Regions from separate parts of the Streptomyces sp. NPDC097619 genome, predicted to be linked through region 1. Evidence: predicted binding sites of a transcription regulator. Region 1 holds the regulator's gene; the other holds the start of a gene.
What was found. The regulator HrcA, encoded in region 1, represses chaperone genes, less so after heat shock. The targets are predictions, from matches to a motif close to TTNGCACTCNGNNNNNCNGAGTGCNAA.
Positions count from the first base shown of each region.

Region 2: a site for HrcA is predicted at 3,930-3,956, ahead of groL (chaperonin GroEL). Genes of this name have one in related genera too.

Region 1 covers NZ_JBEOSD010000106.1:16,560-27,164, reverse strand. The annotation lists gene hemW (radical SAM family heme chaperone HemW) at 1-427, shown strand, start outside; gene ABTZ17_RS25285 (DUF3097 domain-containing protein) at 474-1,307, opposite strand; gene ABTZ17_RS25280 (MBL fold metallo-hydrolase) at 1,336-2,061, opposite strand; gene hrcA (heat-inducible transcriptional repressor HrcA) at 2,244-3,260, shown strand; gene dnaJ (molecular chaperone DnaJ) at 3,261-4,397, shown strand; gene ABTZ17_RS25265 (nitronate monooxygenase) at 4,649-5,713, shown strand; gene ABTZ17_RS25260 (16S rRNA (uracil(1498)-N(3))-methyltransferase) at 5,766-6,512, shown strand; gene ABTZ17_RS25255 (histidine triad nucleotide-binding protein) at 6,641-7,000, shown strand; gene ABTZ17_RS25250 (ribonuclease Z) at 7,007-7,912, shown strand; gene ABTZ17_RS25245 (carbohydrate kinase family protein) at 8,276-9,403, shown strand; gene ABTZ17_RS25240 (PhoH family protein) at 9,636-10,605, shown strand, end outside.
Region 2 covers NZ_JBEOSD010000007.1:28,304-46,355, reverse strand. The annotation lists gene ABTZ17_RS03470 (PTS transporter subunit EIIC) at 1-1,244, shown strand, start outside; gene ABTZ17_RS03465 (Uma2 family endonuclease) at 1,249-1,851, opposite strand; gene groL (chaperonin GroEL) at 2,145-3,764, opposite strand; gene ABTZ17_RS03455 (cold-shock protein) at 4,104-4,307, opposite strand; gene ABTZ17_RS03450 (MoaD/ThiS family protein) at 4,851-5,129, opposite strand; gene thrC (threonine synthase) at 5,168-6,469, opposite strand; SAM riboswitch class I at 6,463-6,620, opposite strand; gene ABTZ17_RS03440 (glucosyl-3-phosphoglycerate synthase) at 6,868-7,818, shown strand; gene ABTZ17_RS03435 (alpha,alpha-trehalose-phosphate synthase (UDP-forming)) at 7,960-9,345, shown strand; gene otsB (trehalose-phosphatase) at 9,633-10,481, opposite strand; gene ABTZ17_RS03425 (DUF3263 domain-containing protein) at 10,502-10,936, opposite strand; gene ABTZ17_RS03420 (extracellular solute-binding protein) at 11,021-12,298, opposite strand; gene ABTZ17_RS03415 (ROK family protein) at 12,498-13,430, shown strand; gene nagA (N-acetylglucosamine-6-phosphate deacetylase) at 13,430-14,584, shown strand; gene ABTZ17_RS03405 (1-phosphofructokinase family hexose kinase) at 14,744-15,679, shown strand; gene ABTZ17_RS03400 (CBM35 domain-containing protein) at 15,743-16,768, opposite strand; gene cdgB (diguanylate cyclase CdgB) at 16,837-18,052, opposite strand, start outside.

The DNA.
Region 1 (10,605 bases):
CTCCTGGTACGAGGTGTCCAACTGGGCCACCACCGAGGCCGGACGCTGCCTGCACAACGAGCTGTACTGGCGCGGCGCCGACTGGTGGGGGGCCGGACCGGGCGCCCACAGCCACGTGGGCGGGGTCCGCTGGTGGAACGTCAAGCACCCCGGCGCCTACGCGGCCGCCCTCGCGGAGGGCCGCTCCCCGGGCGCGGGCCGCGAGCTCCTCTCCGAGGAGGACCGGCGCGTGGAACGGATCCTGCTGGAGCTGCGCCTCGTGGAGGGCGTGCCGCTCTCCCTGCTGGCCCCCGCGGGCCTGGCGGCGGCCGGGCGGGCGCTGGCGGACGGGCTGCTGGAGGCGGAGCCGTACGCCGAGGGGCGGGCCGTGCTCACCCTGCGGGGCCGGCTGCTGGCCGATGCCGTGGTGCGGGACCTGGTGGACTGAGGCCCGCGGGGCGGGTCCGGAGGCTCGGCCCCCGGACCCCCGCGCCTCATCCGGTCGGGCCGGAACCCTCCGCCGTGACGAAGTCGATGAGTTCCTCCACGCGTCCCAGGAGGGCGGGGTCCAGGTCCCGGTAGGAGGTCACCTTCGACAGGATGTGCTGCCAGGCGGCGCCGGTGTTCTCCGGCCAGCCGAGGGCCCGGCAGACGCCCGTCTTCCAGTCCTGGCCGCGCGGGACCCGGGGCCAGGCCGGGATGCCCACCGCGGAGGGCTTCACGGCCTCCCACACGTCGATGTAGGGGTGGCCCACCACCAGGACGTGCGGATCCGTCACCGTCGCCGCGATGCGGGACTCCTTCGAACCGGTCACCAGGTGGTCCACCAGGACGCCCAGCCGGGCGTCGGGGCCGGGGGCGAACCCGGCGACCACCGCGGGCAGGTCGTCCACGCCCTCCAGGTACTCCACGACCACGCCCTCGACGCGCAGGTCGTCGCCCCAGACCTTCTCCACCAGCTCCGCGTCGTGCCGGCCCTCCACATAGATCCGGCCCGCCCGAGCCACCCGCGCCCGGGCGCCCGGCACCGCCAGGGAGCCGGAGGCGGTGAGACGCGGTCCGGCCGGGGCGGCCGGGGCCCGGGAGGGGCGGACCAGGGTGACCGGCACCCCGTCCAGCAGGAAGCCGCGCGGCTCCAGAGGGAAGGCCCGGTGCTTGCCGAAGCGGTCCTCCAGGGTGACGGTGCCGCCCTCGCAGGCCACCACGGCCCCGCAGAAGCCCGTACCGGCCTCCTCGACCACCAGGTCGCGGTCGGCCGCCACCTCGGGGACGGGGCGGGCGGCGCCGCGCTTCCAAGGCGGGGTCAGGTCGGCTGAGTACTCACGCATTCGTACGACAGTAGGGAGAGGGTCCCGGTCAGGCGGGCGACACGCCGAAACGCGCGGCCAGTGTGGCGCGTTGCGCACGGACGAACCCGGCCGACACCACCGCCCCGTGTCCGGGCACGTACAGGGCCTCCTCGCCGCCCAGTGACAGCAGCCGGTCCAGGGCCGCGGGCCACTGCGAGGGAACGGCGTCGGGGCCGGCCTGGGGCTCCCCGGACTCCTCGACCAGGTCCCCGCAGAACACCACCTCCCGCTCCCCGGGCACGAACACCGCGAGGTCGTGGCCGGTGTGCCCGGGGCCCACGTTCGCCAGCAGCACCTGGAGCCCGCCCAGGTCCAGGGTCCACTCCCCGGACACCGGGTGCTTCGGCAGCACGAGCTGTTCCGCGGAGTCCTCGGCGTCGGCCTCCGGCAGGCCGTGCCGCACGGCGTCCTGTCGGAGCACCTCGCGCTCGGAGTCCAGCAGCCCGGCCAGTCCCACCGCGCCGAACACCTCGGCCCCGGAGAAGGCCGCGGCCCCCAGGACATGATCGAAGTGGCCGTGGGTGAATGCGATATGGGTCACGTGCCGACCGGTCAGCCGCTCCGCCTGCCCGCGGATCCCGGCGCCCTCCCGGACGCTCGACCCCGGGTCGACCAGCAGCACCGAACGCTCGCCCACCACCAGTCCCACGGTGCAGTCCCACCCCGGGAGCCTGCGCCGGCCGACCCGTCCGGTCAGCCGTTCCCAGCCCGCCTCTTCCCAACGCACGTCCATGCCGCGACGCTACCCTGACGGGCGCGGCCGAGCCGCCCTTGCTAGGGGTGTACCTCCCCGCCGTACACTGACCGGGGGTTCTCTGGCACTCGTCAGCGCCGAGTGCCAACGTGCCGGACCGACAGGGGGCCGGTGCGACCGGGGGCGACCCGGACCGGGATCACAAGCTGGAGGTGCGCGCGATGCTGAGCGAACGCAGGCTCGAGGTGCTGCGCGCCATCGTCCAGGACTACGTCGGGACCGAGGAGCCGGTCGGCTCCAAGGCGCTCACCGAGCGGCACCGGTTGGGCGTCTCGCCCGCCACCGTGCGCAACGACATGGCGGTGCTGGAGGAGGAGGGCTACATCGCCCAACCCCACACCAGCGCCGGACGCATCCCCACGGACAAGGGCTACCGCCTCTTCGTGGACCGGCTCGCGGGGGTCAAGCCCCTCTCCACCCCGGAGCGGCGGGCCATCCAGAACTTCCTCGACGGGGCCGTGGACCTCGACGACGTGGTCGGCCGCACGGTGCGGCTGCTCGCGCAGTTGACCCGGCAGGTGGCGGTGGTCCAGTACCCCTCGCTCACCCGCTCCACGGTCCGCCACGTCGAACTGCTCGGCCTGGCCCCGGCCCGGCTGATGCTGGTGTTGATCACCGACACCGGGCGGGTCGAACAGCGCATGGTCGACGCGCCCGCGCCCTTCGGCGAGGCCGCCCTGGCCGACCTGCGGGCGCGGCTCAACAGCCGGGTGGTCGGGCGGCGGTTCGCCGACGTCCCCACCCTGGTGCAGGACCTGCCCGAGCAGTTCGAGGTCGAGGACCGCGGCACCGTACAGGTGGTCCTCGCCATCCTGTTGGAGACGCTGGTCGAGGAGACCGAGGAGCGGTTGGTGATCGGGGGGACCGCCAACCTCACCCGCTTCGGGCACGACTTCCCCCTGACGATCAGGCCGGTGCTGGAGGCCTTGGAGGAGCAGGTCGTGCTCCTCCGGTTGCTCGGCGAGGCCAATGAATCGGGCATGACGGTGCGAATCGGACATGAGAACGCCTATGAAGGGCTGAACTCCACGTCCGTCGTGTCGGTCGGCTACGGTTCGGGCGGCGAGGCAGTCGCCAAACTCGGCGTGGTCGGACCGACCCGCATGGACTACCCCGGAACGATGGGAGCGGTACGCGCAGTGGCACGTTACGTCGGACAGATCCTGGCGGAGTCGTAAGTGGCCACGGACTACTACGCCGTACTCGGCGTGCGCCGCGACGCATCGCAGGACGAGATCAAGAAGGCCTTCCGCAAGCTCGCCCGCGAGCTGCACCCGGACGTCAACCCCGATCCCAAGACGCAAGAGCGTTTCAAGGAGATCAACGCGGCGTACGAGGTGCTGTCGGACCCGCAGAAGAAGCAGGTCTACGACCTCGGCGGCGACCCGCTGTCCTCCTCGGGCGGCGGGGGCGCGGGCGGCTTCGGCGCCGGTGGCTTCGGCAACTTCTCGGACATCATGGACGCCTTCTTCGGACAGGCCTCCCAGCGCGGCCCGCGCTCGCGGACCCGCCGCGGCCAGGACGCGATGATCCGGCTGGACCTGGAGCTCGACGAGGCCGCCTTCGGCACCACCAAGGAGATCCAGGTCGACACCGCCGTGGTGTGCACGACCTGCTCCGGTGAGGGCGCCGCGCCCGGCACCTCCGCCCAGACCTGCGACATGTGCCGCGGTCGGGGCGAGGTCTCCCAGGTCACCCGCTCCTTCCTGGGCCAGGTCATGACCTCCCGGCCCTGCCCCCAGTGCCAGGGTTTCGGCACCGTGGTCCCGACCCCGTGCCCCGAGTGCGCGGGCGACGGCCGGGTCCGCTCCCGCCGCACCCTGACCGTCAAGATCCCGGCCGGCGTCGAGAACGGCACCCGGATCCAGCTCGCGGGCGAGGGCGAGGTCGGCCCCGGCGGCGGCCCCGCCGGCGACCTGTACGTGGAGATCCACGAGCTGCCGCACCCGGTGTTCCAGCGCCGCGGGGACGACCTGCACTGCACGGTCACCCTCCCGATGACGGCGGCCGCGCTGGGCACGAAGTGCCCGCTGGAGACCCTGGACGGCATGGAGGAGGTCGACATCCGGCCCGGTACCCAGTCCGGCCAGTCGATCCCGCTGCACGGGCGCGGCGTCACGCACCTGCGCGGCGGCGGCCGCGGCGACCTCATCGTGCACGTCGAGGTCCAGACCCCGGCCAAGCTGGACCCCGCGCAGGAGGACCTGCTGCGCCAGCTCGCCAAGCTCCGCGGCGAGGAACGGCCCATGGGCCAGTTCCAGCCCGGCCAGCAGGGGCTGTTCTCCCGGCTGAAGGACGCCTTCAACGGTCGCTGACGCCGAGTCCGCCCCGGGGCCCCTCGTCGGGGGTCCGGGGTGGTCCCCGGGTGGTGCCGCCGGCCCGGCCGGCAGGGGTTGTTCCCCCGCCTGAGGCACGCCTTCAACGGTCGCCTCCCACGGTCGCCGAGCCGTTTCCGCGCCCGCGGTCCCCGAGTCGGGGTCGCGGGCGCCGGCGCGTTCCGGGCGCCGACTATGCCAGGCGAAAGCACCGATTCGGACGGGGGCGGGCGACGTGGCACGATGCGCTCATGTCCTCCGCACTGAGCGGTCTGTGCCGCTATCCGATCGTGCAGGCGCCCATGGCGGGCGGCGCCTCCCGCCCCGAACTGGCCGCCGCCGTCTCGGACGCGGGCGGACTCGGCTTCCTCGCCGGGGGCTACAAGACCACCGACGGCATGTACCACGAGATCAAGCGCCTCCGGGCGCTGACCCCGCGCGCCTTCGGGGTCAACCTCTTCATGCCGCAGCCCGCCCTCGCGGACCCCGCCGCCGTCGCCACCTACCGGGGGCAGCTCGCGGGCGAGGCCGCCTGGTACGAGACCCCCCTGCCGGAGGACCCGTCGGAGGGCAGCACCGACGACGCCTACGAGGCGAAGGTCGCCATCCTGCTCGACGACCCCGTCCCGGTGGTCTCCTTCACCTTCGGCTGCCCGACCCCCGAGGTCCTGGCGGCCTTCGCCCGCGTGGGCACCCGCACCGTGGTCACCGTCACCTCCGCCGACGAGGCCCGGACCGCCCAGCGGGCCGGGGCCGTCGCCGTGTGCGTACAGGGCATCGAGGCGGGCGGCCACCAGGGCACCCACCGCGACGACCCGGAGGCCGACGGTTCCGGCTTCGGGCTGCTGGCCCTGGTCGCCCAGGTCCGCGAGGCGGTGGCGCTGCCCATCCTCGCCGCGGGCGGCCTGATGCGCGGGGAGCAGATCGCGGCCGTGCTGGCCGCCGGGGCCGAGGCCGCGCAGCTCGGCACCGCCTTCCTGGTGTGCCCGGAGTCCGGGGCCGCCGCGGTGCACAAGAAGGCCCTCACCGACCCGCTGTTCACCCGTACCGAGCTGACCCGGGCCTTCTCCGGGCGCCCGGCCCGGGGCCTGGTCAACCGCTTCCTGCGGGAGCACGGCCCCTACGCGCCCGCCGCCTACCCGCAGGTGCACCATCTGACCGCCGGCCTGCGCCGGGCCGCGGCCGCGGCGGGCGACCCGCAGGGCATGGCCCTGTGGGCCGGGCAGGGTCACCGGCTGGCCCGTACGATGCCCGCCGGGCAACTGGTCGAGGTGCTGGTGGCCGAGCTGGCCGAGGCCCGCGCCCGCCGCGACTGAGCGACCCGCGCCCGTCCGAGGGCCGTTCCCCCGATTCGAGGAGTACGCAGAGATGACCGCCCCGGTGTTCGTGGTGGAGAAGGTGCCCGCCGAGGGGCCCGGGTTCGTCCTGGACGGGCCCGAGGGGCGGCACGCCGTGTCCGTGAAGCGGCTGGAGCCGGGGGAGCGGGTGGTCCTCACCGACGGGGTCGGCGGCTGGGCGGAGGCCGTGGTGACCGCCGCCGAGGGCAAGGACCGGCTGGTGGCCGAGGTCCTCGCCGCCGGTACGGAGGAGCCGGCCGCGCCCCGCGTCACCGTGGTGCAGGCCCTCCCCAAGGGAGACCGCGGGGAGCTGGCGGTGGAGACCATGACGGAGACCGGGGTGGACGCCGTGGTGCCCTGGCAGGCGTCCCGCTGCATCACCCAGTGGCGCGGGGACCGCGGGGCCAAGTCGCTGGCGAAGTGGCGGAACACGGCGCGGGAGGCCGGGAAGCAGTCCCGTCGGGTCCGCTTCCCCGAGGTCGCCGAGGCCATGTCCACCAAGCAGGTGGCCGCCCTGTTGGCCACGGCCGACCTCGGCGTGGTCCTGCACGAGGACCGGGACGCCCCGAGCGAGGCCCTGGCCACCGCCGAGCTGCCCGCCGGCGGGCACATCGTGGTGGTCGTCGGCCCCGAGGGCGGGGTCTCCCCGGAGGAGCTGGCCGTCTTCGCGGAGGCCGGGGCCCGCCCCTACCGGCTGGGCCGCTCGGTGCTGCGGACCTCCACGGCGGGCACCGCCGCCGTGGCCGTGCTGCTGGCCCGCACCGGCCGCTGGTCCTGACCCCGGACGGTCGGAGCGGTCGGGGTCGCCGGAGGAGCGGGAGGGGCCGGTCGGGTCTCGCCGGGCCCGGCCCCGTCACCGGCGGATACGATGCCGGGACCGATCAACGGCACGGAGGGTGCGACCACATGCCAGGCGAACCGCAGGCGGACTGCCTGTTCTGCAAGATCGTCAAGGGGGAGATCCCCGCCACGGTCGTCCGCGAGACCGAGACCACGGTGGCCTTCCGGGACATCAACCCGCAGGCCCCCACGCACGTGCTGGTCATCCCGCGGCTCCACTACCCCGACGCCGCCTCCCTGGCCGCCGCAGAACCGACCGTCCTGGCCGACGTGCTGCGCGAGGCGGGCGAGGTCGCGGAGCAGGAGAAGGTGGCGGGCACCGGCTACCGCGTCGTCTTCAACACGGGTGCGGGCGCGGGCCAGACGGTCTTCCACGCGCACGCCCACGTGCTCGGCGGCCGCGGCCTCGAATGGCCCCCCGGGTAGTCCGCCGTGTCCGTACGCGAACTCGTCGTGCTCGGCACCGCCAGCCAGGTGCCCACCCGCCACCGCAACCACAACGGCTACCTGCTCCGCTGGGACGGCCAGGGGATCCTCTTCGACCCCGGTGAGGGCACCCAGCGGCAGATGCTGCGGGCCGGCGTGGCCGCGCACGACATCGACCGGATCTGCGTCACCCACTTCCACGGGGACCACTCCCTGGGCCTGGCCGGGGTGATCCAGCGGATCAACCTCGACCGGGTGCCGCACCCGGTCACCGCGCACTTCCCGGCCAGTGGGCAGAAGTTCTTCGACCGGCTGCGGTACGCCACCGCCTACCGGGAGACCGTCCACATCGCCGAGGAGCCGGTGTCCGAGGACGGTCCGCTCGCCGGGCCCGTGCCGTACCTGCTGGAGGCGCGGCTGCTCAGCCACCCCGTGGAGTCCTTCGGCTACCGGATCACCGAGCCCGACGGCCGCCGCATGGTGCCCGAGCTGCTGGCCCGGCACGGGATCAAGGGGCCGGACGTGGGCCGCATCCAGCGGGAGGGCTCCGTCGACGGGGTCACCCTGGAGCAGGTCAGCGAGGAACGGCCCGGCCAGAGCTTCGCCTTCGTGATGGACACCCGGCTCTGCGACGGCGTGACCGCGCTCGCCGAGGGCTGCGACATGCTGGTCATCGAGTCCACCTTCCTCGACGAGGACGAGCACCTGGCCGTCGAACACGGCCACTTGACGGTGGGTCAGGCGTCTCGGGTGGCGCGGGAGGCCGGGGTGAGGCACTTGGTGCTCACCCACTTCTCCCAGCGGTACTCCGACCCGGACGTCTTCGAACTCCAGGCCCGCGCGGCCGGGTTCGAGGGCGAGCTGACCGTGGCGCAGGACCTGCTGCGGGTCCCGCTGCCCAAGCGGAGGTAGGGGCCGGGGGCCGGCGCGGTACCGGCGCCGGCCCCCCGCCGCACTCCCGCCCGCGGGTCCCCCTCACCCGCTCCTCGCCCCTCCGCCCGCCCTCCGCCCGCCCGCCGTGCGCTCGCCCGCCGCGTCCGGCCGGGCGCGGACGGTGACGCCCGGGCCCCCGTGGCGGGAGGCACTTACAGAGACCCTCAAGCCCCGCCGGGCACCATCGGACGGAAGGTCGCTCCCGTCAGGACGCGAGAACCGGGGGTGATCTGGGACACACTTGGTTCAGTGCCCGCTTTGTGAGGGCAAAGCTGGCGTTCGTCCACGGCATTCCTGATCGTTGACCCTGCAGAAACGACCCCTCGGAACGGGGAGCACCACGTGAGCAGTCGGAATGGACAGCACTCGACGGGCCGGGCCGCGCTGGACCCGCTGAGGGAAGTACGGGCGTGGCAGGACCCGGTCTGCGACGTGTTCCTGACCGGCACGGTCTTCCTGGACATCATCTTCACCGGGCTGGACTCCGCCCCGGTCCGCGGCACCGAGTCCTGGGCCCGAGGCATGGGCTCCAGCCCCGGCGGCGTGGCCAACATGGCCACCGCCCTGGCCCGGCTCGGGCTGCGCACCTCCCTCGCCGCCGCCTTCGGGGACGACCACTACGGCGAGTACTGCTGGGACACCCTGGAGCAGGGCGAGGGCATCGACCTGTCCATGTCGCGGACCATCCCGGGCTGGCACTCCCCGGTCACCGTCTCCATGGCCTACGAGGGCGAGCGGACCATGGTCAGCCACGGCCACGAGGCGCCGCCGCCCGCCGGGCCCGGCCCCTTCCCGAACTGCCCGCCGCGGGCCCGGGCCGCCGTGGCCTCGCTGGAGCCGGGACGGACGGAGGAGTGGATCGCCGCCGCGGCCGGCCGGGGCTCCCGGATCTTCGCCGACGTGGGCTGGGACGACACCGGCCGCTGGGACCTGGACGGCCTGGCCGACCTGGCCCACTGCGAGGCCTTCCTGCCGAACGCCGCCGAGGCCATGCGCTACACCGGCACCCGCTGCCCGCGCGCGGCCGCGAAGGCGCTGGCGGAGCGGGTGCCGATCGCGGTGGTCACGATGGGCCCGGAGGGCTCGTACGCGGTGGACGGCCGGACCGGGGAGACCGCCCAGGTCCCCGGGATCACGGTGGACGCCCTCGACCCCACCGGGGCCGGGGACGTGTACGTGGCCGGCTTCCTGACCGGCACCCTGGCGGGCTGGCCGCTGGCCGACCGGCTGGCCTTCGCCGGGCTCACGGCCGCCCTCTCCGTCACCGAGTTCGGCGGATCCCTCTCGGCCCCCGGCTGGGAGGAGGTCGCCACCTGGTGGCGGCAGGTCCGGGGGCTCCCCGGCGGGGTCCCGGAGGAGCTGCGGCGCTACGGCTTCCTGGAGGACCTGCTGCCGGACTCGGCCCTGCGCGAACAGCGCGGCCCCCGCCGTCGGGCGGTCCCCACCCTCGGCTTCCCCGTGTCCGCCTGAGGGCCCGGACCCGGCGCGGGACCCGCCCGGCCCGCCTCCCGCGCGGATGCCGGGCCCCGGGGCCCGCCCGCGGTCCCGGCCCGCCCGGGACCCGCACGGCCGGGGGCCGCCGGAAGTGCGGCGGAAAACCCCTCTGGGCCCGCCCGCGGGCGTCGTACGCTTGGAAACCACAGAGGTCCTCGATCGGCGAGGCCCCTCCACAGGAGGTATGCGCAGGCCACAGTGCCGGCCCATGACTCAGACACCCATAGACCGGTCCCCCGCGGCGGGGCAGGCGCGAGCCCACTTCACCGTCCCCGCGAAGCACCCGATGGTGATGGTGCTCGGCTCGGGTGACGCCCTGCTGCGCACGATCGAGAACGCCTTCCCCGGTACCGACATCCACGTCCGGGGCAACCAGATCAGCGCGGTGGGGGACGCGGCGGAAGTCGCGCTCGTCCAGCGCCTGTTCGACCAGATGATGCTGGTGCTCCGCACCGGGCAGCCGATGACGGAGGACGCAGTGGAACGCTCGATCGCGATGCTCCGGGCCGACGGCGGAGACGGCGGGGAGGCCGTGCAGGAGACGCCCGCCGAGGTGCTCACGCAGAACATCCTCTCCAGCCGCGGCCGCACGATCCGGCCCAAGACCCTCAACCAGAAGCGCTACGTCGACGCCATCGACAAGCACACGGTCGTCTTCGGCATCGGCCCCGCCGGTACCGGCAAGACCTATCTCGCCATGGCCAAGGCGGTCCAGGCCCTGCAGTCCAAGCAGGTCAGCCGGATCATCCTGACCCGGCCCGCCGTCGAGGCGGGGGAGCGCCTGGGCTTCCTGCCCGGCACCCTCTACGAGAAGATCGACCCGTACCTGCGGCCGCTGTACGACGCCCTGCACGACATGCTCGACCCCGACTCCATCCCGCGGCTGATGGCCGCGGGCACCATCGAGGTCGCGCCGCTGGCGTACATGCGAGGGCGGACCCTCAACGACGCCTTCATCATCCTCGACGAGGCGCAGAACACGAACCCCGAGCAGATGAAGATGTTCCTGACCCGGCTCGGGTTCGAATCGAAGATCGTCATCACCGGTGACGTGACCCAGATCGACCTGCCCGGCGGGACCAAGTCCGGTCTCAAGCAGGTGCAGGAGATCCTCGCGGACGTGGAGGACGTCCACTTCTCGCGGCTCACGACCCAGGATGTCGTCCGGCACAAGCTCG
Region 2 (18,052 bases), on a different contig from region 1:
GTCAGGCCGCCGGTGCCGAGGAACTCGCCGCCCAGGGCGCCGCGATCAAGCAGGCCCAGAAGGCGAAGAACGCCACCCCGTTCAAGCTGTTCCTGCGCCGGATCGCGAACATCTTCGTCCCGCTGATCCCGGCCCTCATCGGCTGCGGCATCATCGCCGGCCTCAACGGCCTGCTCACGAACCTCGGCTGGGCCCCCGCCCTGGTGCCCGCACTCGCCGCGATGGCCTCCGGGTTCATGTCGCTGATCGCGGTGTTCGTCGGCTACAACACGGCCAAGGAGTTCGGCGGGACGCCCATCCTGGGCGGTGCGGTGGCGGCGATCATCGTCTTCCCCGGGGTCGCCAAGATCACCGCCTTCGGGCTGGCGCTCTCCCCCGGCCAGGGCGGTGTGCTGGGCGCGCTCGCCGCGGCGCTGCTCGCGGTGTACGTGGAGAAGTGGTGTCGCCGCTGGGTCCCCGAAGCCCTGGACGTCCTGGTCACCCCCACCCTCACGGTGCTGATCTCCGGGCTCGTCACGATCTTCGGCCTGATGTTCCTGGCCGGTGAGGTCTCGCAGGCCATCGGCGACTTCGCGAACTGGCTGCTCGACACCGGTGGCTCCTTCGCCGGGCTGGTCCTCGGCGGGCTGTTCCTCCCCCTGGTCATGCTCGGCCTGCACCAGGCGCTGATCCCGATCCACACCACCCTCATCGAGCAGCAGGGCTACACCGTGCTCCTGCCGATCCTGGCGATGGCGGGCGCGGGCCAGGTCGGCGCGGCCGTGGCCGTCTACTTCAAGCTCCCCCGCAACGGCTCGCTGCGCGCCACGATCAAGTCCGCGCTCCCGGCCGGATTCCTGGGCGTCGGCGAACCGCTGATCTACGGGGTCTCGTTGCCGCTGGGCCGCCCCTTCGTCACCGCCTGCGTGGGCGGCGCGGCCGGCGGGGCCTTCGTCGGCCTCTTCAACCAGCTCGGTGACGCCTTCGGCTCCACCGCCATCGGCCCCTCGGGCTGGGCGCTGTTCCCGCTGTTGGACGGCTCCGGTTCGCTGCTGACCACCGTCGCGATCTACGCGGGCGGCCTGCTCGTCGGCTACCTGGTCGGCTTCCTGGCCACGTACTTCTTCGGCTTCACCCCGGAGATGCTCACGGAGTTCAACACGGGCGACGACCCGACCCCCGCCGCGAAGGACGCCCCCGCCTCCGACGGCCCGGGCGCGCCGGGCACGACGGGCCCCGCCTCGAAGGAACCCGCCCTGACCTGACGGTTCACCGGGGGAACCCGGCGGAGTCCACCTCCAGCGAGAAGGGCTCGGGCAGCACGAGCGGGTCGCCGAAGGCGGCCCGCTCGGCGTGCTTGTACGCACCGTTCTCCGGCCCGGTGTAGAGGGTGACGGTCGGCCCGGTCGGGTCGAAGCGGTCCACCAGGAGGTAGACCGGCACCGGGGCGTGCGCGTAGGCCCAGAGCTTCTTCTTTCGGTCGTCCTCCGCGTTGCCCTTGGAGGTGATCTCCACGATGAGCAGTGCTTCGGCGGCGTCCACGGGGGCGCTGACTTCGGGATCCACGTCGTCGACCACGTCCGTGGGCATCACCACGAGGCCGGGGACGTACAGCTTGCCGAGTCGGGCCACCTCGATGCCCAGGGTCTGGTAGCAGTCCCACTCCGGGGGCATGACGCCGTAGAGCGCGCGCTGGAGGCGGGCGGCGATGCTGTTGTGGTGTCGGTGGGGAGGCGGTACCAACGTGATCCGTCCTTCGTCGATCTCGGCGCGCCAGCCCTCCGGCACGTCCAGTTCGCGCCAGCTCTGCAGCAGGTAGTCCCACGGCAGACCGTCGGAGCCGTGGTCGCCTTCGACCATCGCAGCGGTCATCGCGGGTCCCCTCTCCTGTGGCCCATGTGCGGGAGCTCAGATCGGCGGTGCGGCGGGACGGTCGCCGCTCGGGGTCCAGCGTCCCACGTTCGAAGGAGCGGCGCAGCGATCCCGTGCCGGTGCTGCGCCCCGGGTGCAAGGGGTCACGGCCCGCACCCCCGGGGGGATCACGTCGGCACCCGGAAACGTCCGCACCCGGAAACGCCCGAGGGCGGCACCCCGGGATGGGGTGCCGCCCTCGGTGGGTCCGCGGGTGCGGGCCCGGAGAACAGCCGATCAGCCGGTGGGGCCGATCAGAAGTCCATGTCACCGCCGGGCATGCCGCCCGGAGCGGCGGCGGCCTTCTCCGGCTTGTCGGCGATGACGGCCTCGGTGGTGAGGAACAGCGCGGCGATGGAGGCCGCGTTCTGCAGCGCGGAGCGCGTGACCTTCGCCGGGTCGATGATGCCCTCGGCGATGAGGTCCACGTACTCGCCGGTGGCGGCGTTGAGGCCGTGACCCGGGGTGAGGTTGCGGACCTTCTCCACCACGACGCCACCCTCGAGGCCGGCGTTGACGGCGATCTGCTTCAGCGGGGCTTCGAGGGCCAGCTTGACGGCGGCGGCACCGGTGGCCTCGTCGCCTTCCAGCTCCAGCTTCTCGAAGACCTGGGTGGCCTGCAGCAGGGCCACGCCACCACCGGCGACGATGCCCTCCTCGACGGCGGCCTTCGCGTTGCGGACGGCGTCCTCGATGCGGTGCTTGCGCTCCTTGAGCTCCACCTCGGTGGCGGCACCGGCCTTGATGACGGCCACGCCGCCCGCGAGCTTCGCCAGGCGCTCCTGGAGCTTCTCGCGGTCGTAGTCCGAGTCGGAGTTCTCGATCTCGGCGCGGATCTGGTTCACGCGACCGGCGACCTGGTCGCTGTCACCGGCACCGTCGACGATGGTGGTCTCGTCCTTGGTGATGACGACCTTGCGGGCGCGGCCCAGCAGGTCGAGGCCCGCGTTCTCCAGCTTGAGGCCGACCTCCTCGGAGATGACGGTGCCACCGGTGAGGATGGCGATGTCGCCGAGCATGGCCTTGCGGCGGTCACCGAAGCCCGGGGCCTTGACGGCCACGGACTTGAAGGTGCCACGGATCTTGTTGACGACCAGGGTCGACAGGGCCTCGCCCTCGACGTCCTCGGCGATGATCAGCAGCGGCTTGCCGGACTGCATGACCTTCTCCAGCAGCGGAAGGAGGTCCTTCACGTTGCTGACCTTGGAGTTGACGATGAGGATGTACGGGTCGTCCAGGGACGCCTCCATACGCTCCATGTCGGTGGCGAAGTACGCCGAGATGTAGCCCTTGTCGAAGCGCATGCCCTCGGTGAGCTCGAGCTCCAGACCGAAGGTCTGCGACTCCTCGACGGTGATGACGCCTTCCTTGCCGACCTTGTCCATGGCCTCGGCGATGAGCTCGCCGATCTGGGTGTCGGCGGCGGAGATGGAGGCCGTGGAAGCGATCTGCTCCTTGGTCTCGACATCCTTCGCCTGCTCCAGCAGGGCGCCGGAGACGGCCTCGACGGCCTTCTCGATGCCGCGCTTGAGGGCCATCGGGTTGGCGCCGGCGGCGACGTTGCGCAGGCCCTCGCGGACCAGCGCCTGCGCCAGGACGGTCGCGGTGGTCGTACCGTCACCGGCGACGTCGTCCGTCTTCTTGGCGACTTCCTTGACCAGCTCGGCGCCGATCTTCTCGTACGGGTCCTCCAGCTCGATCTCCTTGGCGATGGACACACCATCGTTGGTGATCGTGGGGGCGCCCCACTTCTTCTCAAGGACGACGTTGCGACCCTTGGGGCCAAGGGTGACCTTGACGGCGTCGGCGAGCTGGTTCATGCCGCGCTCGAGACCGCGCCGGGCCTCCTCGTCGAACGCGATGATCTTGGCCATGTGAAGTGGTCCTCCCGGACTGGGGTGGATTGCTCCGGACCGTGTCTGGCGCCCGCGACGGACGGCCTGCGCACCTGGCGGTTCCTTGCCCCGCCGGGCCCGCGAGCCTCACCGACTCGATCCTCGTCTTTATCACTCTCACCCGGAGAGTGCTAACGCCAATGATTAGCACTCGACCCACCCGAGTGCAAGCGGCTCTCACGGATGAGCCAAGCGGGGACAGGGATCCGGGCGGGCCGCGACCCGGTCGGGAAGGGTCCGGGCATGCGCGAGGGGCCCGCTCCCTGGTGGGATGCGGGCCCCTCGCGACGTAAGCGTCAGTGGTCGATCGCGCCGAGCTCAGCTGGCGAGCTTGACCATGTCCGCCTGCGGACCCTTCTGGCCCTGCGAGATCTCGAACTCGACTCGCTGACCTTCTTCAAGGGTGCGGTAGCCGTCCATCTGGATCGCGCTGTAGTGGACGAACACGTCCGCACCACCGTCGACCGCGATGAAGCCGTAGCCCTTCTCCGCGTTGAACCACTTGACGGTGCCCTGAGCCATGCCTAACTCCCCTGTTACTGGCCCTTGCGCGGGGCCGCACTCCGCGGTCCCGGGTCAGAACTTGCGCCGGAACGCGTCGACCGCGGCTGAATGTATCTGCACCAACGCGGTCTGCAACAGGTCATTCCGCTGAGAAATCAAGACAGGAAGATATGTCGACAATCGCCGCTTTTTCGGAGGACTCCCGGGCAACTCGGACGGGACAAAACACGCCCAAGACCCATATGCCACAAGCACATTGGCCCGATGTCGCCCCTGACCCGACCCCTACATATGTCCGGGGCACACTCCGGGAGGGGGCGCTACCCCAACCCTACCGCGTCCAACCAAGCAGAATTACCCCCTCCGCTTCTGGCGGAGGGGGTAATCAGGGGTGACGCCCGGAAAAACAGGGGATCCGTTTCGGAATTCAGAATTCCGAACTATCGGTTCCGAATCGGCCCTCCCGGCGGAAGATCTCCGGAACCGGAGCTTCCGACCGGGGTGGACCGATGGATCAGCACATCCGTGGATCGGCGGACCCGGAGATCAACGACCCGGCGGTCAGCAGCCGCCCGCGACCGCGGGGATGATCGAGATGCCGGCACCCTCCGGCGTGGCCGCGTCGAGGCCGCCCTCGAAGCGGACGTCGTCGTCGTTCACGTACACGTTCACGAACCGGCGCAGCTTGCCCTGGTCGTCCAGGACGCGGGCGGCGATGCCCGGGTGGCTCGCCTCCAGGGACTCGATGACCTCGGCGAGGGTGGCGCCCTCGGCGGGGACCTCGGCCTGGCCGCCGGTGTAGGTGCGCAGGATGGTGGGGATGCGGACGGTGACGCTCATGGCGGAACTGCCTTCCGGGTGCGAGGGCGAGGGGATGGTCAGGCGAGGCCGGCGGCGCGGAACGCGTCCAGGCTGGGGCGGATGACGGCGGTCTGGCCGGTGTCCCCGGACACCGCCTCCAGGGTCTTCAGGCCGTCGCCGGTGTTGAGGACCACGGTGGTGAGGGACGGGTCGAGCTGCCCGTTCTCGATGAGCTTCCGGGTGACGCCGACGGTCACGCCGCCCGCGGTCTCGGCGAAGATGCCCTCCGTCCGCGCCAGCAGCTTGATGGCCTCGACCACCTGCGTGTCGTCCACGTCCTCGACGAAGCCGCCGGTGCGGCGGGCGATGTCCAGGACGTACGGGCCGTCGGCCGGGTTGCCGATGGCCAGGGACTTGGCGATGGTGTTCGGCTTCTGCGGGCGGACCACGTCGTGGCCGGCCTTGAAGGCGGTGGAGACCGGGGAGCAGCCCTCGGCCTGGGCGCCGAAGATCTTGTAGGGCTTGTCCTCGACCAGGCCGAGCTTGATCAGCTCCTGGAGGCCCTTGTCGATCTTGGTGAGCTGGGAGCCGGAGGCGATCGGGATGACGAGCTGGTCGGGCAGCTGCCAGCCGAGCTGCTCGCAGATCTCGTAGGCCAGGGTCTTGGAGCCCTCGCCGTAGTAGGGGCGGAGGTTGACGTTGACGAAGCCCCAGCCCTCGCCCAGCGGGTCGCCGATGAGCTCGGAGCAGAAGCGGTTGACGTCGTCGTAGTTGCCCTCGATGCCGACGAGGTCGCCGCCGTAGACGCCGGCCATGACGACCTTGCCCTGCTCCAGGTCGTGCGGGATGAACACGCAGGAGCGGAAGCCGGCGCGGGCCGCGGCGGCGCCGACGGCGCCGGCGAGGTTGCCGGTGGAGGAGCAGGAGAGGGTGGTGAAGCCGAAGGCGCGGGCGGCCTCGACGGCGATGGCGACGACGCGGTCCTTGAAGGAGTGCGTCGGGTTGCCGGAGTCGTCCTTGACGTAGAGCTTGCCGGTGACCCCGAGGGCCTTGGCGAGGTTCCGCGCGTCCACGAGCTTGGTGAAGCCGGGGTTCAGGCTGGGCTTGTCGGCGACGTCCGCGGGGACGGGCAGCAGCGGGGCGTAGCGCCAGATGTTGTTCGGGCCGGACTCGATGCGGGCGCGGAGGGCCTCCGGGTCGCCGAGCGGCAGCTCGTAGGCGACTTCGAGGGGGCCGAAGCATTCGACGCAGGCGAAGATCGGGCCGAGTTCGAAGCGGGTTCCGCACTCGCGACAGGAGAGTCCGGTGGCGGGGCCGAGGTCGGTCCGGGTACGGGTGGCGGTCTGTGCAGCCATGATGGCGAGGCCCTTTCTCCTCATCTTCCCCGTGGCGTACGTCGCCACGAGACGGAATTGGCACCTTCCCTAGCCGGTGGTGGCCTCGCGGGCATGTTGCGGATGCGCGAGATAACCGACTGGAGGGTTGCCGGGGCTTCAACGGGCCGTGTCCCTCTGCCCCTCTGGATGAGCGGTATGGCACCGGCGGAAGCACGTGGGCGCGGCCGGGCGTTTGTGCGCGGAGCGACCCCGACATGCGATGGTCGTCCGCGTTGTTCAAGACTGTAACCGAAGGGCGGGGTGGTTGAGACAGTCGTCCGATCCGCGAGATGGGTCACATTCCTGTCCTCAACACCCGCCCAGACCATGGAAACAACGGAATTCGCGGACCGCCGCGCTCGACGGGGCGGCGCGGACCACGCAGACAGGGAGTGCTGACCGTGCTGGAAGAGGTGGAGCGCTGGCTTGCCCGCCGGTCCTGGTCGGCGGCCGACCGCCCGCTCGCCCGTCTGGCGGCCGCCAAACGGGCCTCGGGCACCACCGTGAGCGTGGTGCTGCCGGCCCTGAACGAGGAGGCGACGGTCGGGGAGATCGTCGCGGTCGTCCGGCGGGAGCTGATGGACGGGCTGCCGGTGCCCCTGGTGGACGAGCTGGTGGTGCTGGACTCGGGATCCACGGACCGGACGGCGGAGGTGGCGGCGAAGGCCGGGGCGCGGGTGGTGCACCGGGACGAGGTGCTGCCGCGTATCCCGGCGGTGCCGGGCAAGGGCGAGGTGCTGTGGCGGTCGCTGCTGGTGACCACGGGGGACGTGGTCTGCTTCGTGGACGCGGACCTGCGGGACTTCGAGGCGGCGTTCGTGTCCGGGATCGTGGGTCCGCTGCTGACCGATCCGGAGGTGCAGTTCGTCAAGGCGATGTACGACCGGCCGCTGGGCAGCGCCCCGGGACAGGGCGGCCGGGTGACGGAGTTGGTGGCGCGACCGCTGCTGAACCTGCACTGGCCGTTGTTGGCCGGGTTCGTGCAGCCGCTGGGCGGGGAGTACGCGGTGCGCCGGTCGCTGCTGGAGCGGCTGCCGTTCCCGGTGGGGTACGGGGTGGAGCTGGGGCTGCTGGTGGACGCCCTGCACACGGTGGGTCTGGACGCGTTGGCGCAGGTGGACGTGGGGGTCCGGGTGCACCGGCACCAGGACGGCCGGGCGTTGGGCCGGATGGCGGCGGCGATCTACCGGACGGCTCAGGTCCGGCTGTCGCGGGGCCATCTGGTGCGGCCCGAGCTGGTGCAGTTCGAGCGGGGCGAGGCGGGTTTCGAGCCGCGGACGTACCCGGTGGACACGGAGGAGCGGCCGCCGATGCGGGAGATCGAGGAGTACCGGGCCCGGCGCGTGGCCTGAGCGGGCGGGGCGGGGGGCTTCGGGCGGCGCGGCGCGGGGCGTCGCGCGGGGGCGTGGCGGGGGACCGGGTGTCCGTGTGACATGGGGCTCGGCGCGTCCGGGGGACGTTTGAGCCCGGGTGGGCCGGGCTAGGTTGGCCGCATGGCTTCCCAGGTGCTCGTCGCAGCGAACCGTGGCCCGCTCTCCTACTCCCTGACCGAGGAGGGAGCCCTCGTCGCCCGGCGCGGCGGGGGCGGACTGGTCTCGGGGCTGTCCGCCGCCCTCGGGGACCGGCCGGACGCGGTGTGGGTGTGCGCGGCCCTGTCGGAGGCGGACCGGGAGGCGGTGCGGCGCGGGGAGTCCGAGCCGGGGGTGCTGATGCTCGACGTGCCCGGGGAGGTCTACGACGCCGCGTACAACGGCATCGCGAACTCCGTGCTGTGGTTCCTCCACCACCACCTGTGGGAGGTGCCGCGGGAGCCGGTCTTCGACGCGGCCTTCCGGGAGCGGTGGGCGGGCTACCGGGCGTACAACCGGGCCTTCGCGGAGGCCCTCGCGGAACGGGCCGCGCCGGGGGCGGCGGTCCTCGTGCAGGACTACCACCTGGCGCTGGTGCCGGGCATGCTCCGCGCACTGCGCCCGGACCTGCGGACGGCCCACTTCACCCACACCCCGTGGGCGGCCCCGGGCGTCTTCGCGATGCTGCCCGCCGACATCGGCCGGGAGCTGTTGGAGGGGATGCTCGGCGCGGACCTGCTCGGTTTCCACACGGAGCGGTGGGCGGCGGACTTCCGGGGGTGCGCGGAGGCCGCCGGGTTCCCGCCCGGGGAGGGGCCGCGGCTCGCGGTGTACCCGCTGGGCGTGGACGGGGAGGAGCTGCGGGAGCTGGCCCACCGGCCGGAGGTCGAGGACCGGCTGGCGCAGCTGCGGGCGGAGACGGAAGGACTGCTGACGGTGGTGCGGGTGGACCGCACCGAGCTGTCGAAGAACATCGTGCGCGGGCTGCTGGCCTACCGGGAGCTGTTGGTGACGCGGCCGGAGTGGCGGGGCCGGGTGGTGCACCTGGCCTCGGCGTACCCGTCGCGGCAGGACCTCGCGGTGTACCGGGAGTACACGGCGGAGGTGGCCCGGGTGGCGGAGGAGATCAACGAGGAGTTCGGCACGGCGGACTGGCGTCCGGTGCTGGTGGCGGTGCAGGACGATTTCGCGCGCTCGCTGGCGGTGTACCGGATGGCGGACGTGGCCCTGGTGAACCCGGTGCGGGACGGCATGAACCTGGTCGCCAAGGAGATCCCCGTGGTGTCGGAGGCCGGTTGCGCGCTGGTGCTCTCGCGGGAGGCGGGGGCGTGGGCGGAGCTGGGTGAGGACGCGATCGGGGTGAACCCGTTCGACGTGTCGGAGACCGCGGGGGCGCTGCACGAGGCCCTGTCGATGGCGGGGGCGGAGCGGGCCGAGCGGACGAAGCGGTTGGCCGTGGCGGGGGTGGGGTGGCCGCCGGTGCGGTGGTTCGAGCGGCAGCTGAGCGATGTGGGTGGGGCGGGGGTCTGAGCCGAGGCTTCCCGGAGGGGTGGGGCTGGGGGTGGTGGTCCCGTCCGTGCTCGGGCGCGCCTCACCGATCGCCTCGAACGCCGGCGGGGCTGGGATGGGGCCTGCACGTCTTCGGGCGCGGCTCACCGGTCGCCTCAAACGCCGGCGGGGCTGGGATGGGGGCCCGTCCGAGCTCGGGTGCACCTCACCGATGCGCTCAAACGCCGCGCGGGCTTGATGGGCGCCCCCGCCGGCGTTTGAGGCGCGCCGGGTGCGGAGCAGGCGGGGTCGTGGGTGGAGCGGCGCCGTCAGGTGGTGGTGGCTTCGGCGAGGGCGGCGAGGAAGGTGACGACCGAGGCGGGGCCGTCGAGGACGAGGTCGGCCCGGGCGGCCAGTTCGGGGACTTCGGTGGAGCCGCTGCACACGAGCAGTCCCGGCAGCCCGTCCGCCCTGAGCTTCTCCACGGCGGCGAAGGCGGCCAGGTCGCCGAGGTCGTCCCCGGCGTAGAGCACGGCTCCGGCCCCGGTCTCCGTCAGGTATTCCGCGAGGGCGACGCCCTTGTCCATGCCGGGGGGTCGCAGTTCCAGGACGGCGCGGCCCGGTTCGACGATGAGTCCGTGGCGCCGGGCGAGCTGTGCGAGGGGTTCGCGGAGGGCTTCGAAGGCGGCGGTGGGGTCGGCGGCGCGTCGGGTGTGGACGGCGACGGCCTGCCCCTTCTCCTCGGTCCAGGTGCCCTGCCAGGCGCCGAGGGAGTCGAGGAGGCCCGGCAGCTCGGCGCGGGCGCCGGCGACCCCGGGGTGCGGGGCGGGGGCGCTGACGGTGCCGGTGCGGGCGTCCCAGCGTTCGGCGCCGTAGTGGCCGAGGACGGTGAGGTGTTCGAGGCCCGGGACCCCGGCGAAGCCGCCGTAGCGGACGGCGACCCCGGCCGGTCGGCCGGTGATCACGGCCACGGAGCGGACCTGGGGGGCGAGGGCGGCGAGGGCGGGTACGGCGCCGGGGTGGGCGCGGGCGCGTTCGGGGTCGGGGACGATCTCGGCGAGGGTCCCGTCGAAGTCGAGGGCGATCACGGCGCGGCGTGGTGCGCGCAGGAGGGCGGCGAGGCCCTCGCGGCCGGGTTCGGTGGCGGGCGTCGGCAGGCTGTCCGGTTGGCTCCCCATGGCTCCGACCCTACTGGGCCTCAGCGCCGGGCGCGCCGCTCCGTACGGATCCGCTGGAGGCGGTGGACGGTGCCGGGGGCGTGGCGGAGGGCCCGCGGGTCGTCGATGAGGGCGTTGAGGAGCTGGTAGTAGCGGACGGGGGACATCCGGAGGTCCTCGCGTATGGCGCGTTCCTTGGCTCCGGGTCCGGGCCAGGCTCGTGCCTCGTAGGCGAGCACCTCCGCCTCCCGTTCGGTGAGACCCCGGGCGGGGGCCGGGTCGGGACCCGAGGCGGGAGCCGCCGCCTCAGGGGCCCCTGCGGTTCCGTCCGCCGTCGGGGTTCCGTCCGTCGCCCCCGAGGTTCCGTCCGCCTCCGGGGTCCCCGCTGTCGCTCCGGGGGCCGGGGCCGTGGTGTCCTGCGTGTCCGCGGTCGGTCCGGAGCCCGTGTCCTGCCCTTCGGGCGCCTGGTCCGTCATCTCCCCAACATAACCGGGGCCGCCGACGGCGGCCCCGGCACGGGACGGGAGGGGCGTGGGACGGGCACGGGACGGGCGGCCCGGTCAGCCGCCGGAGGTGCGGGCGACCTCGGCCACGGAGCCGAGGACCTTCTCGGGGCGGCCGTCGGGGGCCACGGCCTTGCCGATGTTCTGCTTGATGTTCTCGCTGACCGCCGCCCAGGACTTCTTGCCGACGGGGTAGAGGCGGGCGGTGGGCAGGGTGCCGAGGAAGGTGCGGAGGTCGTCGGCGCTGCCGCCGCGGGCGGCGAGGGCGGCCCGGTAGCCGCTGGTGGTGACGGGCAGCAGGTCGTAGGTGCTGGTGAACTTGGTGACGTTCTTCTGCTCGTACATGAAGTCGAGGAACTTGCCGGCCTCCTTGCGGTGGCCGCCGCTCTTGAAGGCCATGACCCAGTCGGCGACGCCCATGGCGGGCTGCTCGCGGCCGTCGTAGGTGGGCATGGGGACCATGCCGTATTTCACGCCCTTGGCCTCGGCCTGCTTCATGAGGGTGGGGTGGCCGTTGAGCATGCCGACCTCGCCGCGGGTGAAGGCGTCGAAGGCGTCCTGCCGGTTGAGCTGCCAGGGCGGGACGGAGCCGGTGAGGCCGGGGGCGACCAGGTGCTCCTTGAGCCACTGGAGGGTCTTGGTGTTCTCGACGGAGTCGATGGCGTACGTCTCGTCGCTGTCGGTGTAGCCGCCACCGCCGGAGAGCAGCCACATCATGGTCTCGGCCTGGGCCTCTTCGCGGCCGAAGGGCAGGGCGAAGGGGACGGCGGCGGTGCCCTTGAGCTTCTTGGCGGCGGCTTCGAGCTCGTCCCAGGTCGTGGGGGCTTCCTTGACGCCGGCCTTCTCGAAGAGGGTCTTGTTGTAGAAGAGCAGGCGGGTGCTGGAGACGAAGGGCATCCCGTACTGGACGCGCTGCACCTTTCCGGCGTCGGCGAGGGGGCCGAGGAAGTCGGCTTCGGTGGTGACCGACAGGAGCTGGTCGGTGGAGTACAGCTTGTCGGCGGCCGCGTAGTCGGCGTAGGCGCCGATCTGGGCTATGTCGGGGGCGTCGCCCGCCTTGTCGAGGGCGGCGACCTTGGCGTCGACCTCTTCCCAGGAGTAGACCGACACGTCGACCTTGATGCCGGGATTGGCGGCGGTGAAGGCGGCGGCGAGGTCCTTCCAGTACCCCTGGGAGGAGTTCGCGGCACTGTCCCCGTAATCGGCCGCCACGAGCCGCAGGGTCACGTCGTTGTTCCCGGTGACGCTTCCGCAGCCGGTGAGGGTGACGGTCGCCGCGAGGGCCACCGCCCCCGCGACGAGGTTTCGGCATCCGTTCCGGTAGCGGCGCTTCACAGGTTTACCCACCCTTGTCGTCCCACTCGTTTCCCGTATGTTGCCCGTAAGGTCTACACCACTTTGAGCTTCCGCTTACAGCCGGATCCCGTTTCCGGACGAGGACCGAGGTCCCGAATTTGTATGGCGAGTCAACAATCCCTCTCAGTGGACTAGACCTTTCCCCGTCCGACACGCGAGACTGTCCCCCGTGAAACCCGTGAAACACGTCATCGCCCTCGATGTGGGCGGCACCGGGATGAAGGCCGCCCTGGTCGGGGCGGACGGCACGCTGCTGCACGAGGCGCGCCGCGCCACCGGCCGCGCGCGCGGACCCGAGGCCGTCGTCGAGTCGATCCTGGCCTTCGCCGCGGACCTGCGGGACCTGGGCCGCGAACGCTTCGGGACCACCGCCTCCGCGGCGGGGGTGGCCGTCCCGGGCATCGTCGACGCCGAGCGCGGCCTCGCCGTGTACTCGGCGAACCTGGGCTGGCGGGACGTACCGCTGCGCGCGATGCTCAGTGACCGGCTCGACGGGATCCCCGTCGCGCTCGGCCACGACGTCCGCACCGGCGGACTCGCCGAGGGGCGCATCGGAGCGGGGAGCGGGGCGGACCGCTTCCTGTTCGTGCCCCTGGGCACCGGCATCGCGGGAGCCATCGGCATCGCCGGACGCATCGAGGAAGGCGCGCACGGCTACGCCGGGGAGATCGGACACATCGTGGTCCGGCCCGGCGGCCCCGAGTGCGGCTGCGGCCAGCGCGGCTGCCTGGAGACCCTGGCATCCGCCGCGGCCGTCACCCGCGCCTGGGCGGAGGCGAGCGGCGACCCGGAGGCGGACGCCGCGGACTGCGCCAAGGCCGTGGAATCCGGCGACGAGCGCGCCCTCGCGGTGTGGCACGGTGCGGTCGGCGCCCTCGCCGACGGGCTGGTCACGGCCCTCACCCTGCTGGACCCGGACACGCTGATCATCGGTGGCGGACTCGCGGAGGCCGGGGAAACCTTGTTCACACCACTACGGACGGCCGTACGGGAACGGGTGACGTTCCAGCGGCTGCCGAAGATCGTGCCGGCGGCCCTCGGGGACACCGCCGGCTGCCTGGGCGCGGGCCTGCTCGCCTGGGACCTACTCGCCACGGAGGTATCCGCCTGATGTCCGGAAGCGCACACTCCACCGTCCTCTCCGGCGCCCGGGTGGTGCTGCCCACGGGGACCGTGGCCAACGGCCGGGTGATCGTCGACGGCAGCCGGATCGCGGGCTCGGCCCGCGAGGACGCCACGGTCGTGGACCTCACCGGCCACTGGGTCGTGCCCGGCTTCGTCGACATCCACAACCACGGCGGCGGCGGCGCCTCCTTCACCTCCGGCACCGCGGAGGACGTCCTGACCGGCGTCCGCACCCACCGCGAGCACGGCACGACCACCCTCATCGCCTCCACCGTCACCGAGGAGCTCGACGAGCTGGCCCGCCGCGCCGGACTGCTGGCCGAACTGGCCCAGCAGGGCGACATCGCCGGCATCCACTTCGAGGGCCCCTTCATCTCCCCCTGCCGCAAGGGCGCCCACACCGAGGGCCTGCTCCGCGACCCCGACCCGGCCACCGTCCGCAAGCTGATCGACGCCGCGCACGGCCACGCCCGCATGGTCACCCTCGCCACCGAGCTGCCCGGCGGACTGGACTCCGTACGGCTCCTCGCCGAGCACGGGGTCATCGCGGCCATCGGCCACACCGACGCCACGTACGAGCAGACCCGCGAGGCCATCGACGCGGGCGCCACCGTCGCCACGCACCTGTACAACGCGATGCCCGCGCTCGGACACCGCGCCCCCGGCCCGATCGCCGCCCTGCTGGAGGACGAGCGGGTCACCGTCGAGCTGATCAACGACGGCACCCACCTGCACCCGGCCATGCTGGAACTGGCCTTCCACCACGCGGGCCCGCACCGGGTCGCCCTGATCACCGACGCCATGGACGCGGCCGGCTTCGGGGACGGCATCTACAGCCTCGGCCCGCTCGCCGTCGAGGTGAAGGACAGCGTGGCCCGACTGGTCGAGGGCGGCTCCATCGCGGGCTCCACCCTCACCCTGGACACCGCCTTCAAGCGCGCCGTCACCGTGGACGGACTGCCCGTCGAGTCCGTGGTCCAGGCGATCTCCGCCAACCCCGCCAAGCTGATCGGCCGCTACGACGAGGTGGGCTCCCTGGAGCCCGGCAAGTACGCCGACCTGGTCGTCCTCGACGCCGACTTCGAGCTGAAGGGCGTCATGCGCCGCGGCGAGTGGATCGTCCGCCCGACCTCCGTCTGAGGCCCGCCCCACCGAACGCCCGTCCGTACCCGTCCGGCCCCGCCGCACGGGTACGGACGGCCCCGGACCGGCCCGGGCACTGGGCCGGCCCGCTTCCCTTTGGCATGATCCCGGCAGCGCTGCGCACCGTGCCAGCGATCGGGGACCGGGGGTGCGCCCATGATCCTGACCGTCACGCTCAACACCGCCCTGGACGTGACCTACCACGTGCCGCGACTCGTGCCCCACGGCTCGCACCGGGTCGCCGAGGTCGGCGAACGGCCCGGCGGCAAGGGCGTCAACGTGGCCCGCGTCCTGGCCGCGCTCGGCCACGAGGTCACCGTCACCGGCTTCGCGGGCGGCCCGCCCGGCGCCGCCCTGCGCCGCGCCCTGGCCGCCTCCCCCGGGGTCACCGACGCGCTGGTGGACTGCGCCGGGCCCACCCGGCGGACCCTGGCCGTGGTGGACGCCTCCACCGGGGACACCACCCAGTTCAACGAGGCCGGACCGGTGGTCTCCACCGCCGAGTGGACCGCCTTCCTCGACCGCTACGACGAGCTGCTCCGCTCCGCCCGCGCGGTGGCCCTCTGCGGCAGCCTCCCGCCGGGGATCCCGGTCGGGGCGTACGCGGCCCTGGTCCGCTCCGCCCGCGGGGCGGGGGTGCCGGTCCTGCTGGACACGAGCGGGGAGCCGCTGCGCCGCGGGGTCGCGGCCCGGCCCGACATCGTCAAGCCGAACGCCGCCGAGCTGGCCCAGCTCACCGGCTCCCGCGATCCGCTGCCCGCGACGCTGGCGGCCCGCCGCCGCGGCGCCCACACGGTGGTCACCTCGCTGGGGCCCGGCGGACTGCTCGCCGCGACCCCGCACGGGGTGTGGCAGGCCGCCCCGCCCGCCGCCCTCTCCGGGAACCCGACCGGCGCCGGGGACTCCGCGGTGGCGGCCCTCCTCGCCGGTCAGGTGGGCGGCACGGACTGGCCCACCCGCCTCACCGAGGCGGTGGCCCTCTCCGCCGCGACCGTACGGGCCCCCGCGGCAGGCGAATTCGACCGCCCCACCTACGAAAACCTCCGCCACACCATCAAAGTGACCCCGCCTCAGCCGGGGCCGGTCGGCTGAACGCCACGGGCCCCCGTCCCGGCCGGGGCCGGGGCGGGGGCCCGTGGTGGGGGTCGGGGCGGGTCAGCCCTTGACGTGGCCCTTGGCGAGGCGGAGTTGGTCGATGACCGCGTCGCACTTGTTCGAGGACTCGCAGGACAGCTTCAGGGAGTTGGTGCCCTTGGCCAGCTCGATCCAGGAGTAGCTGTTGGTCCAGCCCTTCTCCCAGTCGCCGTCGCCGGCGCCGGCCCAGTTCTTGAGGTTGATGGCCCGGGACTGGACCTTGCCGTTGATGGTGAGGGTGGCGTCGGCGTCCTTGCCGGGGACGGCGTAGTTCACGAAAAGGGTGTAATCCCCGTCACTGGGGAGGTCCACCGTCCAGGTCACGGAGGCACCGACCTGGTTGAAGCCGCCGACGTACTGGCCGCCCGCGCCCTTGGCCCCGGGCACCGTGTTCTGCACGGAGGCGCCGCCGGTGAGGGCGAGGCCGGGGCCGGAGGCCGCGTCGGCCTTCGGAAGCTTCTCGGCGTCCTTGCTCGGCTTCGTGCCCGGGGTCTTTTCGCCGGGGGTCTCCGGGGCCTCGCTGACCTGGTCGGAGGGGCCCGTGGCGGTGCCGTCGCCCTGGTCCTTGTCCTTGTCGGAGAGCAGGGCCACCCCGATGCCGATGACCACGGCGCCGACCACGGCCACCGCGCCGATCAGCAGCCCCTTGCGGCTGGAGCCGCGCTGCGGCGGGGCGGGCTGGGCGTAGCTCTGCTGAGGCGGGACCCCGTACCCCCCGGCCTGGAGGGTTTCGGGGGCCGGGTACTGGGGCTGCGGGTAGCCGGGCTGGGGCTGCTGCTGGCCGTACGGCGGCTGCAGCGGCACCTGGCCGGGGGCCGCTCCGCGCTGGCCTCCGTAGGTGCGCTCGCCGACGGTGCGCACCTGGTTGTACGAGGTGCGCGGGACCCCTGGCTGGCCGCCCGCCTGGCCCGGGTAGCCGTATCCGCCGGCCTGCGCGGGCGGGGTGGCGCCGTTGGCCTGTCCGTCCGCGTAGAGGTAACCGAACGGATCATCGTCTGCCGGCGTGTTCGCGCCGTTGTTCGGGCCGTTGTCCGCGGGCGTCGTCATCGCAGGTCACTCCTTTCGACCCACGGGAGCCTACCCCGAACAGGTGCACGCCAGGATTCGGCGGGAGTTCAGCCGGCCCTGCGGTGGGCCTTGGAGCGGGACCGCTTCTCGATGTACATGCGCTGGTCGGCGGAGCGCAGCACCTCTTCGGCGGACATCCCGCAACTGGCCCAGCCGATACCGAAACTCGCGCCCACGCGGACCGCGCGGCCGTCGACGCGGATGGGCGGGATGATGGCGTTGCGGAGCCGCACGGCGAGGTCGGCGGCGTCGGCGGCGCCGAGTCCGTCGGCGAGGACGACGAATTCGTCACCACCCAGCCGGGCGACGGTGTCACCGTCGCGGACGCACGTCGTGAGCCTGCGGGCGACCTCGATGAGGACCGCGTCACCCGTGTGGTGGCCGAAGCGGTCGTTGATCGACTTGAAGCCGTCGAGGTCGCAGAAGAGGACGGCGAGGCCCTTGGTGCCGTCGTCGACGTCGGCGTCGGGGGCGACGGTGTGCACGTGGTGCTCGTAGGGGCCGGAGCCTTCGGCGCCGCCGGGGCCGGGGTACTCGTAGGGGGCGGGGTAGGCGTCGGGCTGGTAGCCGTGCTCGCCGGGGCCGCCGTCCTGCCCGGGGATGCCGGGGCCGCCGGAGCCGCGCTCGAAGGCGGCGTCGAGCTCTTCGACGGCGGTGGCGCGGACGGCCTGGGGGAGGCGGCACAGCCGGGCGGAGAGCCGGGCGCGCAGTTCGGCGCTGTTGGGGAGGCCGGTGAGGGAGTCGTGGCTGGCGCGGTGGGCGAGCTGGAGCTCGTGCCGTTTGCGGTCCTCGATGTCCTCGACGTGGGTGAGGAGGAAGCGGGGGCCGTCGGCGGCGTCGGCGACGACGGAGTTGCGCAGGGAGACCCAGACGTAGGAGCCGTCGCGGCGGCCGAGCCGCAGTTCGGCGCGGCCCCCTTCGGCGGAGGTCCGCAGGAGGGTGCCGATGTCCTCGGGGTGGACGAGGTCGGAGAAGGAGTACCGGCGCAGGACGGAGGCGGGGCGGCCGAGGAGCCGGCAGAGGGCGTCGTTGGTGCGCAGGAGGCGGCCGTGCTGGTCCCCGCCCATCTCGGCGATGGCCATGCCGCTGGGGGCGTATTCGAAGGCCTGCCGGAAGGACTCCTCGCTGGCGCGGAGGGCCTGCTGTTCGCGTTCGAGTCGGACGAGGGCCCGCTGCATGTTGGCGCGAAGACGTGCGTTGCTGATCGCGATGGCCGCCTGGAACGCGTACATCTGGAGGGCTTCGCGGCCCCAGGCGCCGGGC